One region of the Cupriavidus sp. KB_39 genome, then DNA from elsewhere that is predicted to be linked to it. Evidence: riboswitches for the same ligand, from Rfam matches in the RefSeq annotation. Region 1 holds a riboswitch; the other holds the start of a gene.
What was found. Region 1 has a riboswitch for glycine ahead of gcvT (glycine cleavage system aminomethyltransferase GcvT). Riboswitches for the same ligand answer to the same signal wherever they lie in the genome.
Positions count from the first base shown of each region.

Region 1 (4,408 bases):
GCGGATGAACGCGGGATCGTCGTCCGGATTGGCGATCAGCCGCAGGTAGGCGCAGATGTCCTTGATCTCCGCCTTGTCGAAGAAGCTCTGGCCGCCGGACAGCACGTACGGAATCCGCTCGCGCCGCAGGATCTGCTCGAACAGCCGCGCCTGATGGTTACCGCGATACAGGATGGCGTAGTCGCGGAACTGCGCGCGGCGCTCGAACTTGTGGGCGGACAGGCGGAACACCACGGACTCGGCCTCGTGCTCCTCGTCGTTCATCGGATGGATGGCGATGGGGTCGCCCATGCCGTGCTCCGACCACAGCTTCTTGTCGAACAGCTTGGGATTGTTGGCGATGACCGCGTTGGCCGCCTCCAGGATGCGCACCGTCGAGCGGTAGTTCTGTTCGAGCTTGACGACCTTGAGGTCCGGGAAATCGGTCTGCAGGCCGCGCAGGTTGTCCAGCGTGGCGCCGCGCCAGCCGTAGATGGCCTGGTCGTCGTCGCCCACGGCCGTGAACGCCGGCGCGCGCAGGTGCGAGCCGCCGGCCAGCAGCTTGAGCAGCGCGTACTGGCAGGCGTTGGTGTCCTGGTATTCGTCGACGAGGAAGTAGCGCAGGCGGTTCTGCCATTTCAGGCGCACGGCCTCGTCGCGCGCGAACAGCTCGGCGGGCAGGCGGATCAGGTCGTCGAAATCCACCGCCTGGTAGGCGTGCAGCGTGGCCACGTAATTGCGGTAGACCATGGCGGCCTGGTGCTCGTCGGCATTGGCGGCCTGGGCCAGCGCGGTCTCCGGATCGATCATGCCGTTCTTCCACAGCGAGATCGTGCCCTGCACGCTACGGATCAGCTTCTTGTCCGTGGTGGCGAGCTGCTCCTGCACCAGTCCGAAGCAGTCGTCCGAATCCATGATCGAGAACTGCGGCTTCAGGCCGACGTGCTCCGCCTCCATCCGCAAAATCTGCACGCCGAGCGAGTGGAAGGTACAGACGGTGAGCTGCTTGAGCGGAATCCGCTTGCCCTCGCGCGTGGTCTTGCCCTCCATCAGCTTGCCGATGCGCTCCTGCATCTCTTTCGCCGCCTTGTTCGTGAAGGTGACGGCGGCGATGTGACGCGGCTCGAAGCCCTTGTCCTCGATCAGGTGGGCGATCTTTTGCGTGATGACGCGCGTCTTGCCGGACCCGGCGCCCGCGAGGACGAGGCAGGGCCCGTCCAGATAGCGAACGGCTTCGGATTGGGCGGCGTTGAGTCCGTGGGTCATAGGTGGGCGGGTGCCGGATGGCGCACGCTTGGCGGGCGCGCGAAAGGCGTCGATGTTAACACGCAGGGTGGCCTGCGCCGGTGCCTGATGACGGACATCAAGGACGCGAGTGCTACCAGTGTTTCATCGCGGTAACACTTCGTAAAAGTGACGTCCGAGGGGACAYCSGGGGCATGGAGATTGCCTCATACGGTYATGCGGGACCGGCGGCGACGCCGTCCTGATGACAAATTCGGCAYATTCGGAGGCGATCATGAAAACAATGCGAACCCTGGCGAAAATCACGCTGATCGGTGTCACGCTGGCGGCCTTTGGCGGCTGCGCGGACATGAGCCCCAAGACCCGCAACACCGCCATTGGCGCGGGCGTTGGCGCGCTCGGCGGCGCTGCGCTGACCAACGGCAGCGCGCTCGGCACGGTGGGTGGCGCGGCGGTGGGTGGCGTGGTGGGTAACGTCGTCACGAAGGATCGTTGATCCGGCGCGGGTAGTCCTTACCTCAGGCGGCAGGAATTACAGCCAGCCCCCTCCCCGGCGCCTAGCAAGGTGGCGTCGGCGCCGCGTTGACAAAGGTCAACCCGTCCCGTACATTCACGCGCATCCAACCGGGAGAGCGCGCAGCCATTGCGCCGCCGAAGGGGTATCACCCGAAAACTCTCAGGCACCACGGACCGGTCGGATCGGCATGCAACATGCACACGATGCATGCCGCACTCTGGAGAGCGACACCCGCCCGTGCCAACGCATGGCGAGCGTGTCCACCGAAGGGGCGCGCGATGCGGCAAGCTGCATCGTAATCTCTCAGGTATCGAGGACAGAGGGGTCATCCGCCGCGGCGGATTGGTGGCATTGCCATCGATCCCCACGGCGGATGACCCTTTTTTCGTTTTCGCTGCCGTATTCGCTCCAGAGGATTTCCCATGACGCTCCAGGCCACGCCCCTTAACGCCATCCACCGCTCGCTCGGTGCCCGCATGGTCGATTTCGGCGGCTGGGACATGCCGGTCAACTACGGCTCCCAGATCGAGGAACACAACGCGGTGCGCGGCGATGCCGGCATGTTCGATGTCTCGCACATGTGCGTGGTGGACCTGTCCGGCCCCAACACGCGCGCCTTCCTGCGCGGCCTGCTGGCCAACAATGTCGACAAGCTCCAGACCCCGGGCAAGGCCCTCTACGCGTGCATGCTCGACGAAAAGGGCGGCGTCATCGACGACCTGATCGTCTATTTCTTCGCCGAAGACCGCTTCCGCCTGGTGGTGAACGCCAGCACGGCGCTGGGCGACATCGAATGGATCACGGCCCGCAACGCGGCCACCGGCAGCGGCGTGACGATCACCCCGCGCCGGGGCGACGTGGCGCCGGCCGGCGTGGGCAAGCTGGCGATCATCGCCGTGCAGGGCCCGAACGCGCGCGCCAAGGTGCATGAGGCCTTCCCGTCGACCCAGCCGGCCGACGCACTCAAGCCGTTCAACGCRGTGGTGGTGCGGGACCCGATGGTCGGCGAGCTGATGGTGGCCCGCACCGGCTACACCGGCGAGGACGGCTTCGAGCTGGTGGTGGAGGCCGAGAACGTGGCCGGCATCTGGGAAAAGCTGCAGTCCGTAGGCGTGCGCCCGGCCGGACTGGGCGCGCGTGACACGCTGCGCCTGGAAGCCGGCATGAACCTGTACGGCCAGGACATGGACATCCACACCTCGCCGCTCGACGCCGGCCTGGCCTGGACCGTCGACCTGCAGAGCGAGCGCGATTTCATCGGCAAGTCGGCGCTGCTGGCAGCCGGACAACATAAGACATTTGCCGGCCTGATCCTGCGCGACAAGGGCGGTGTGCTGCGTGCGCACCAGAAGGTGATCACCCCCGCCGGCGACGGCGAGATCACGAGCGGCACCTTCAGCCCGTCCCTCTCCCAATCCATTGCCTTTGCCCGGCTGCCGCAGGGCGTTGTGCCCGGCACCGAGGTCCAGGTCGAGATTCGTGACCGCAAACTGACCGCGACTGTGGTTAAACTGCCGTTTGTGCGCAATGGCAAGGCACTCGTGAGCTGAGGCATCCGCCCGGCTGACACCAACGGTCGCCATCACGCCTGCCCGGCTGGCCCCGGCAGGCGAACCGAAACAAGACAAACACTGCATTCCCGGAGAATCCGTCATGAATTTCCCTGCTGACCTGAAGTACACCGAATCGCACGAATGGGTGCGCGTTGAAGCCGACGGCACGCTGACGATCGGCATTACCGACCACGCGCAGGACGCGCTGGGCGACATCGTCTTCCTGGAACTGCCCGAAGTGGGCAAGTCGGTCGGCGCCGGCGACGCGCTGGCCGTGGTGGAGTCCGTGAAGGCCGCTTCCGACATCTACGCCCCGGTGGCCGGCGAAGTCATCGCCGTGAACGAGGCCGCCAGCGCCGCGCCGGAATCCGTCAACGCCAACGCCTTCGACGCGTGGCTGTTCAAGCTGAAGCCGGCCAATGGCGACGATGTGAACGGCCTGATGAACGTCGACGCCTACAAGGCCAGCGTCGGCGCCTGACGCGCTGCACCAGCCGTCTCCCGAGCCAGGAGACGGCGCCCGAGATGCCCGCGCGGCGGCCAGGCTGACCACCTGCCGCCCCGCCCCACGAGACACTTGCCATGAACGCCCCTCTTCCCATGAACGCCGCCCAAGGTAGCCGGCCCACGCTGGCCGAACTGGAGGCGCGCGACGCCTTCGCCGCCCGTCATATCGGCCCGGATGCCGCCGAACAGCAACACATGCTCAAGGTGCTCGGCTACGAGACGCGCGCCGCGCTGATCGACGCCGTGGTGCCCGCCGCCATCCGCCGCCGCGACGGCATGCCGCTCGGCGAATTCACCGAGCCGCTGACCGAGGAAGCCGCGCTGGCCAAGCTGCGCGGGCTGGCGAACCAGAACCGCGTGCTCAAGAGCTTCATCGGGCAGGGTTACTACAACACGCTCACGCCGGGCGTCATCCTTCGCAATATCTTCGAGAATCCGGCCTGGTACACGGCCTACACGCCGTACCAGCCCGAGATCTCGCAGGGCCGCCTGGAGGCGATGCTGAACTTCCAGCAGATGGTCACGGACCTGACCGGGCTGGACATCGCCAATGCGTCGATGCTGGACGAAGGCACCGCTGCCGCCGAGGCGATGACGCTGCTCCAGC
Region 1 covers NZ_JBFREV010000021.1:51,994-56,401, forward strand. The annotation lists gene AB4Z27_RS17030 (UvrD-helicase domain-containing protein) at 1-1,245, opposite strand, end outside; gene AB4Z27_RS17035 (glycine zipper 2TM domain-containing protein) at 1,499-1,720, shown strand; glycine riboswitch at 1,840-1,927, shown strand; glycine riboswitch at 1,949-2,071, shown strand; gene gcvT (glycine cleavage system aminomethyltransferase GcvT) at 2,164-3,291, shown strand; gene gcvH (glycine cleavage system protein GcvH) at 3,395-3,775, shown strand; gene gcvP (aminomethyl-transferring glycine dehydrogenase) at 3,877-4,408, shown strand, end outside.

Region 2 (4,408 bases), on a different contig from region 1:
TATGAATACCGAAGCCAGAGGAGGAGCAGATGGCAATTGAACTGGACGACGACGCGCAAGACGCCATCAGCCGGCTATTCGCGCTGATTAACCTCGGCGACAGCGCCCAGACCAGCCGGCAGTTTTCGCTGTTCGAGGAAGCGCTGGAAGACGCCGAGGAAGACGAGATCGATGCCGCCGGCCTGCTGTGGCAGGTCAAGGACATCATCGATTGGGAATCCGGCTTTTATGTCGACTGGAAAGACGCCGAGTCCTTTATCGGCTGCCTGAACCAGCTTTGCGAGCGGATCGACCTCGAGGTGGACTGGGGCACCGAGGACACCGAGGACGAAGACTTCCTGGAGGGCACGAGCGTGCCCGAGCTGATGGAGATCGTCGCCACGCAGCTACGCATGGCCGGCTACACGCTCTGGAACTGGGATACCGGCGGCGACGCCTACGGCGGCTGGATCACGCGCAGCGAAGACGACGAAGAGATACTCGAGATCGCCGACACGCTCGGCTTCGACATCCGTCCCGGCGACCAGCCCTACTGACCGACCGGCTCGCCTGGAAACTCAGTCGAGCCCGATCACCACCGCGCCGCCGTCACCGTCCGGGGTATCGGCGATGTCGGCGCTGTCCGATCCATCCGTGCCCCCCAGCGCCTTGGCGCGCGGTGCCGGGCGCCGGGTCTCCGGCACGCCCAGCGTTTCCTCGAGCACAGTGAGGAAGGCCCGCACGCTCGGCGGCATCAGCTTGCGCGCGGGCATCAGCACGTACACCTTCAGCGGCGACGACGTATAGCCGGGCAGCACGCGCACCAGTTGGCCGTGCACCAGATGCTCGTGCACGAAGCGGGGCGACATGCGCGCCACGCCCAGCCCATCCAGCGCGGCCTTGAGCCGGACTTCAGCGTTATGCGTGGAGATGCGCGGCGAGACGTCCATGGCGAAGGTTTCCACCCCATCGCGCAGGAATTCCCATTGCACATCGTCGAGGTTGCCGAGCGTCGGCCAGCCCTTCAGGTCCTGCGGCGCGCGCGGCAGGCCGTGCTCGCGGATCAGCGCGGGCGCCGCATAGAACGCACGCTCGATCAGCACCACGCGCTTGCTCGCGAACGAGCTGTCGTGGAGGTTGGTGTCGGTCATGACGAAGGCGAGGTCATAGCCGTGGCGAATCAGGTCGGGCTGGTCCCAGCTCATGTCCAGTTCCACATGCAGCGACGGGTGCAGCTTAAGTAACCTGGAGAGCGAGGCGGACAGGTGCTGCGAACCCACCTCGTAAGGCGTGGCGATGCGCAGCGTGCCGCTGACCTCGGCACTCACCGAGGCGGCCTCGGCGCTGATCTCGCGCAACTCGCCAAACAGGGGCGCCACGCGGTCATAGAGCTGCTGGCCGCGCTGGGTCACGCGCACGCGCCGCGTGGTCCGCTCGAACAGGCGCACACCAAGCTGGGTTTCCAGCCGGGCAACCGCCGCGCTGGCCGATGACTTGGGCACTTCCGCCAGTTCGGCGCCCTGCGTGAAGCCGCCCCCTTCCACCACGCGGCAGAAGATTTCCCAGTCTTTCCAGTCGATCGATTTCATGCAGACACCTTCGTCACCCACGCCSTGTGGGCGAGGCGGAATTGTCCCACAGCCCGGACAATCCCGCTGCCGACGTTCACGCCGATAGCCGCCGCGCCGGGCGGCGCGCACGGCATTTGATGCAGGTCATCGTGCGGGAAAACATTGATTGGGAATTGTTCTTGTTACCGCGTACGATTCCGGCATCCGCCCCGGATGGGGCTTCTTGCGGGAGCTGCAATGCTGAAAGTGGCCGTACTTCTCATCGCCGGTGCGTTTTCCACGGGGGCCTTCGCGGGCGCCAAGTGCGACAAGCATCCGAAGTCCGAATGGATGCCCGAGGCCGACGCCAAGGCCAAGATCGCGGCCCAGGGCTACAACATCAAGAAGTTCAAGGTGGACGGCAACTGCTACGAGATCTATGGCACCACCAAGGACGGCAAGAAGGCCGAGATCTACTTCGACACGAAGACGCTCGACATCGTGAAGTCCGAGATCGAGAAGTAAGCATGTCGGTGCCGGCCGGCCAGCTGCGCAATACCACCACGCTCCGCGTCTGGGACGTGGTGGTGCGGCTCACGCACTGGAGCGTGGCGGCCATCGTCTGCTACGACCTCATCGACGATTCCGGCGACCAGATGCACCGCGTGCTGGGCTACGTGGCCGCCGGACTTGTGCTGTTTCGCATTCTCTGGGGCTTCATCGGCAGCGAACACGCGCGCTTCCGCGCCTGGCTGCCGCGCCCCGCCGGCGTGCTGGCCCATGCCCGGGCCATGGCCCGGCGCCGCACGCCGCGCTTCATCAGCCACACCCCGCTCGGCGCGGTGATGATGCTGGCGATGTGGACCCTGATCCTGCTGCTCGCCGTTACCGGCTGGCTCTCCCGCCTCGACGCGTTCTGGGGCGAGGACTGGCCCATCGACATCCATCGCTGGCTCTCCAACACGCTGCTCGGGCTGGTGGTGGTGCACGCGCTGGTGGCCATCGTTACCAGCGTGGCCGGCAAGGAAAACCTGGTCGGGGCGATGATCACCGGCCGCAAGCCGCGCGACCTCGACTAACCTGGGGTTGCCGCGCCGGCGCCGCCCGTGGCATAGTAGCCRCGTCATACCGCWTCACCCGCCATACCCGTTTTACCCGCGTTATCGGGAGAGACTGTGCCTGCCGCCCGGCAGGCCGGCGCCGAAGGAGCAACCGCCCCGGAAACTCTCAGGCCAAAGGACCGGTAACGCCATTGCACTCTGAAGAACCCCGGCTCGCGTCAGCCGACGGTACCGAAGGAGCAAGCGATGCGCCCGCGCGCATCGTGAATCTCTCAGGTCAAGGACAGAGGGGGCGTGCGTCGCGCATGGTGCGCCACGTACCCCCCATCCACGACGTCCTGGAAGACCTGACAACATGAAGACAATCGCTGTCATCGGCGGTGGCATCACCGGCGTGACGACCGCTTACGCCCTCGCCAAACGTGGTTTCGCGGTCACACTGCTCGAGCGCCATCGCTACGCCGCCATGGAAACCTCGTTCGCCAATGGCGGCCAGCTCTCCGCGTCGAACGCCGAGGTCTGGACCCACCGCTCCACGCTGGTCAAGGGCATCAAGTGGATGCTCCGCAACGACGCGCCGCTGCTCGTGAACCCCCGCCCCACCTGGCACAAGCTGAGCTGGTTCGCCGCGTTCATCGCCGCCATGCCGCACTACCGGGCCAACACGATCGAGACCGCCCGCCTGGCCATCGCCGCCCGCGCGCACCTGTTCGGCTGGGCCGAGGCGGAAGGCATCGACTTCGATCTCAAGCGGCAGGGCATCCTCCATATCTACCGGGACAAGGCCGGCTTCGACCATGCCGGCGAGGTCTCCASGCTGRTGGCCGAYGGCGGCCTGCCGCGCCGCGCGGTCACYCCCGAGGAAATGCGTGCGATCGAGCCGACGCTGGCCGGCCAGTACTACGGCGGCTACTACACCGAGAGCGACGCCACCGGCGACATCCACAAGTTCACCTCCGGCCTGGCCGCGGCGGCCCAGCGGCTGGGCGTGGTCACGCGCTACAGCCAGGACGTGCAGTCGGTCAACTCGGACGGCCGCACGGCCACCATCACCGTCCGCGACGGTAATCAGACAAGTTCGACAACCTTCGACGCCGTAGTGGTCTGCGCCGGCGTGGCCAGCCGGCAGTTCGCCACGCAACTGGGRGACCGCGTGAACATCTACCCGGTGAAGGGCTATTCGATCACGGTGAACTTGCCCGACGCCGCCAGCCAGGCTGCGGCGCCCACGGTCAGCCTGCTCGACGACGAGACCAAGCTCGTGACCAGCCGGCTCGGCGTGGACCGTTTCCGCGTGGCCGGCACGGCCGAGTTCAACGGCATCGACCGCGACATCCGCGCGGACCGCATCCGGCCCCTGATCGACTGGGTCAACACCTGCTTCCCCGGCGTGAGCACGCGCAGCGTGGTGCCGTGGGCAGGGCTGCGGCCGATGATGCCGAACATGATGCCGCGCGTGGGGCGCGGACGGCAGGCCAACGTGTTCTACAACACGGGCCACGGGCATCTGGGGTGGACGTTGTCGGCGGTGACGGCCGAGATGGTGGGCGATGTCATCCGGCWGGCGGCGGTACCGCGTGCTTTCTCCCCTCTCCCGCTTGCGGGAGAGGGGTTGGGGGAGAGGGCCGGCGTGACCGGACGCGATATCGCTGCCTGAACCGCCAGCCCTCTCCCCCGCCCCTCTCCCTGAGGGAGAGGGGCGYCAACCATCGCGCCAACGAAAAAGGCCCCGCTTGCGCGGGGCCTTTTTCTTCAATCTTGGTGCCCAGGAGAGGACTCGAACCTCCACAGTGTTGCCACCGCTAGGACCTGAACCTA
Region 2 covers NZ_JBFREV010000023.1:34,141-38,548, reverse strand. The annotation lists gene AB4Z27_RS17885 (DUF6630 family protein) at 30-536, shown strand; gene AB4Z27_RS17880 (LysR family transcriptional regulator) at 558-1,568, opposite strand; gene AB4Z27_RS17875 (PepSY domain-containing protein) at 1,788-2,054, shown strand; gene AB4Z27_RS17870 (cytochrome b/b6 domain-containing protein) at 2,057-2,608, shown strand; glycine riboswitch at 2,684-2,782, shown strand; gene AB4Z27_RS17865 (D-amino acid dehydrogenase) at 2,946-4,247, shown strand; tRNA gene AB4Z27_RS17860 (tRNA-Leu) at 4,350-4,408, opposite strand, start outside.
Region 2: another riboswitch for glycine. It lies ahead of AB4Z27_RS17865 (D-amino acid dehydrogenase); the one in region 1 lies ahead of gcvT (glycine cleavage system aminomethyltransferase GcvT).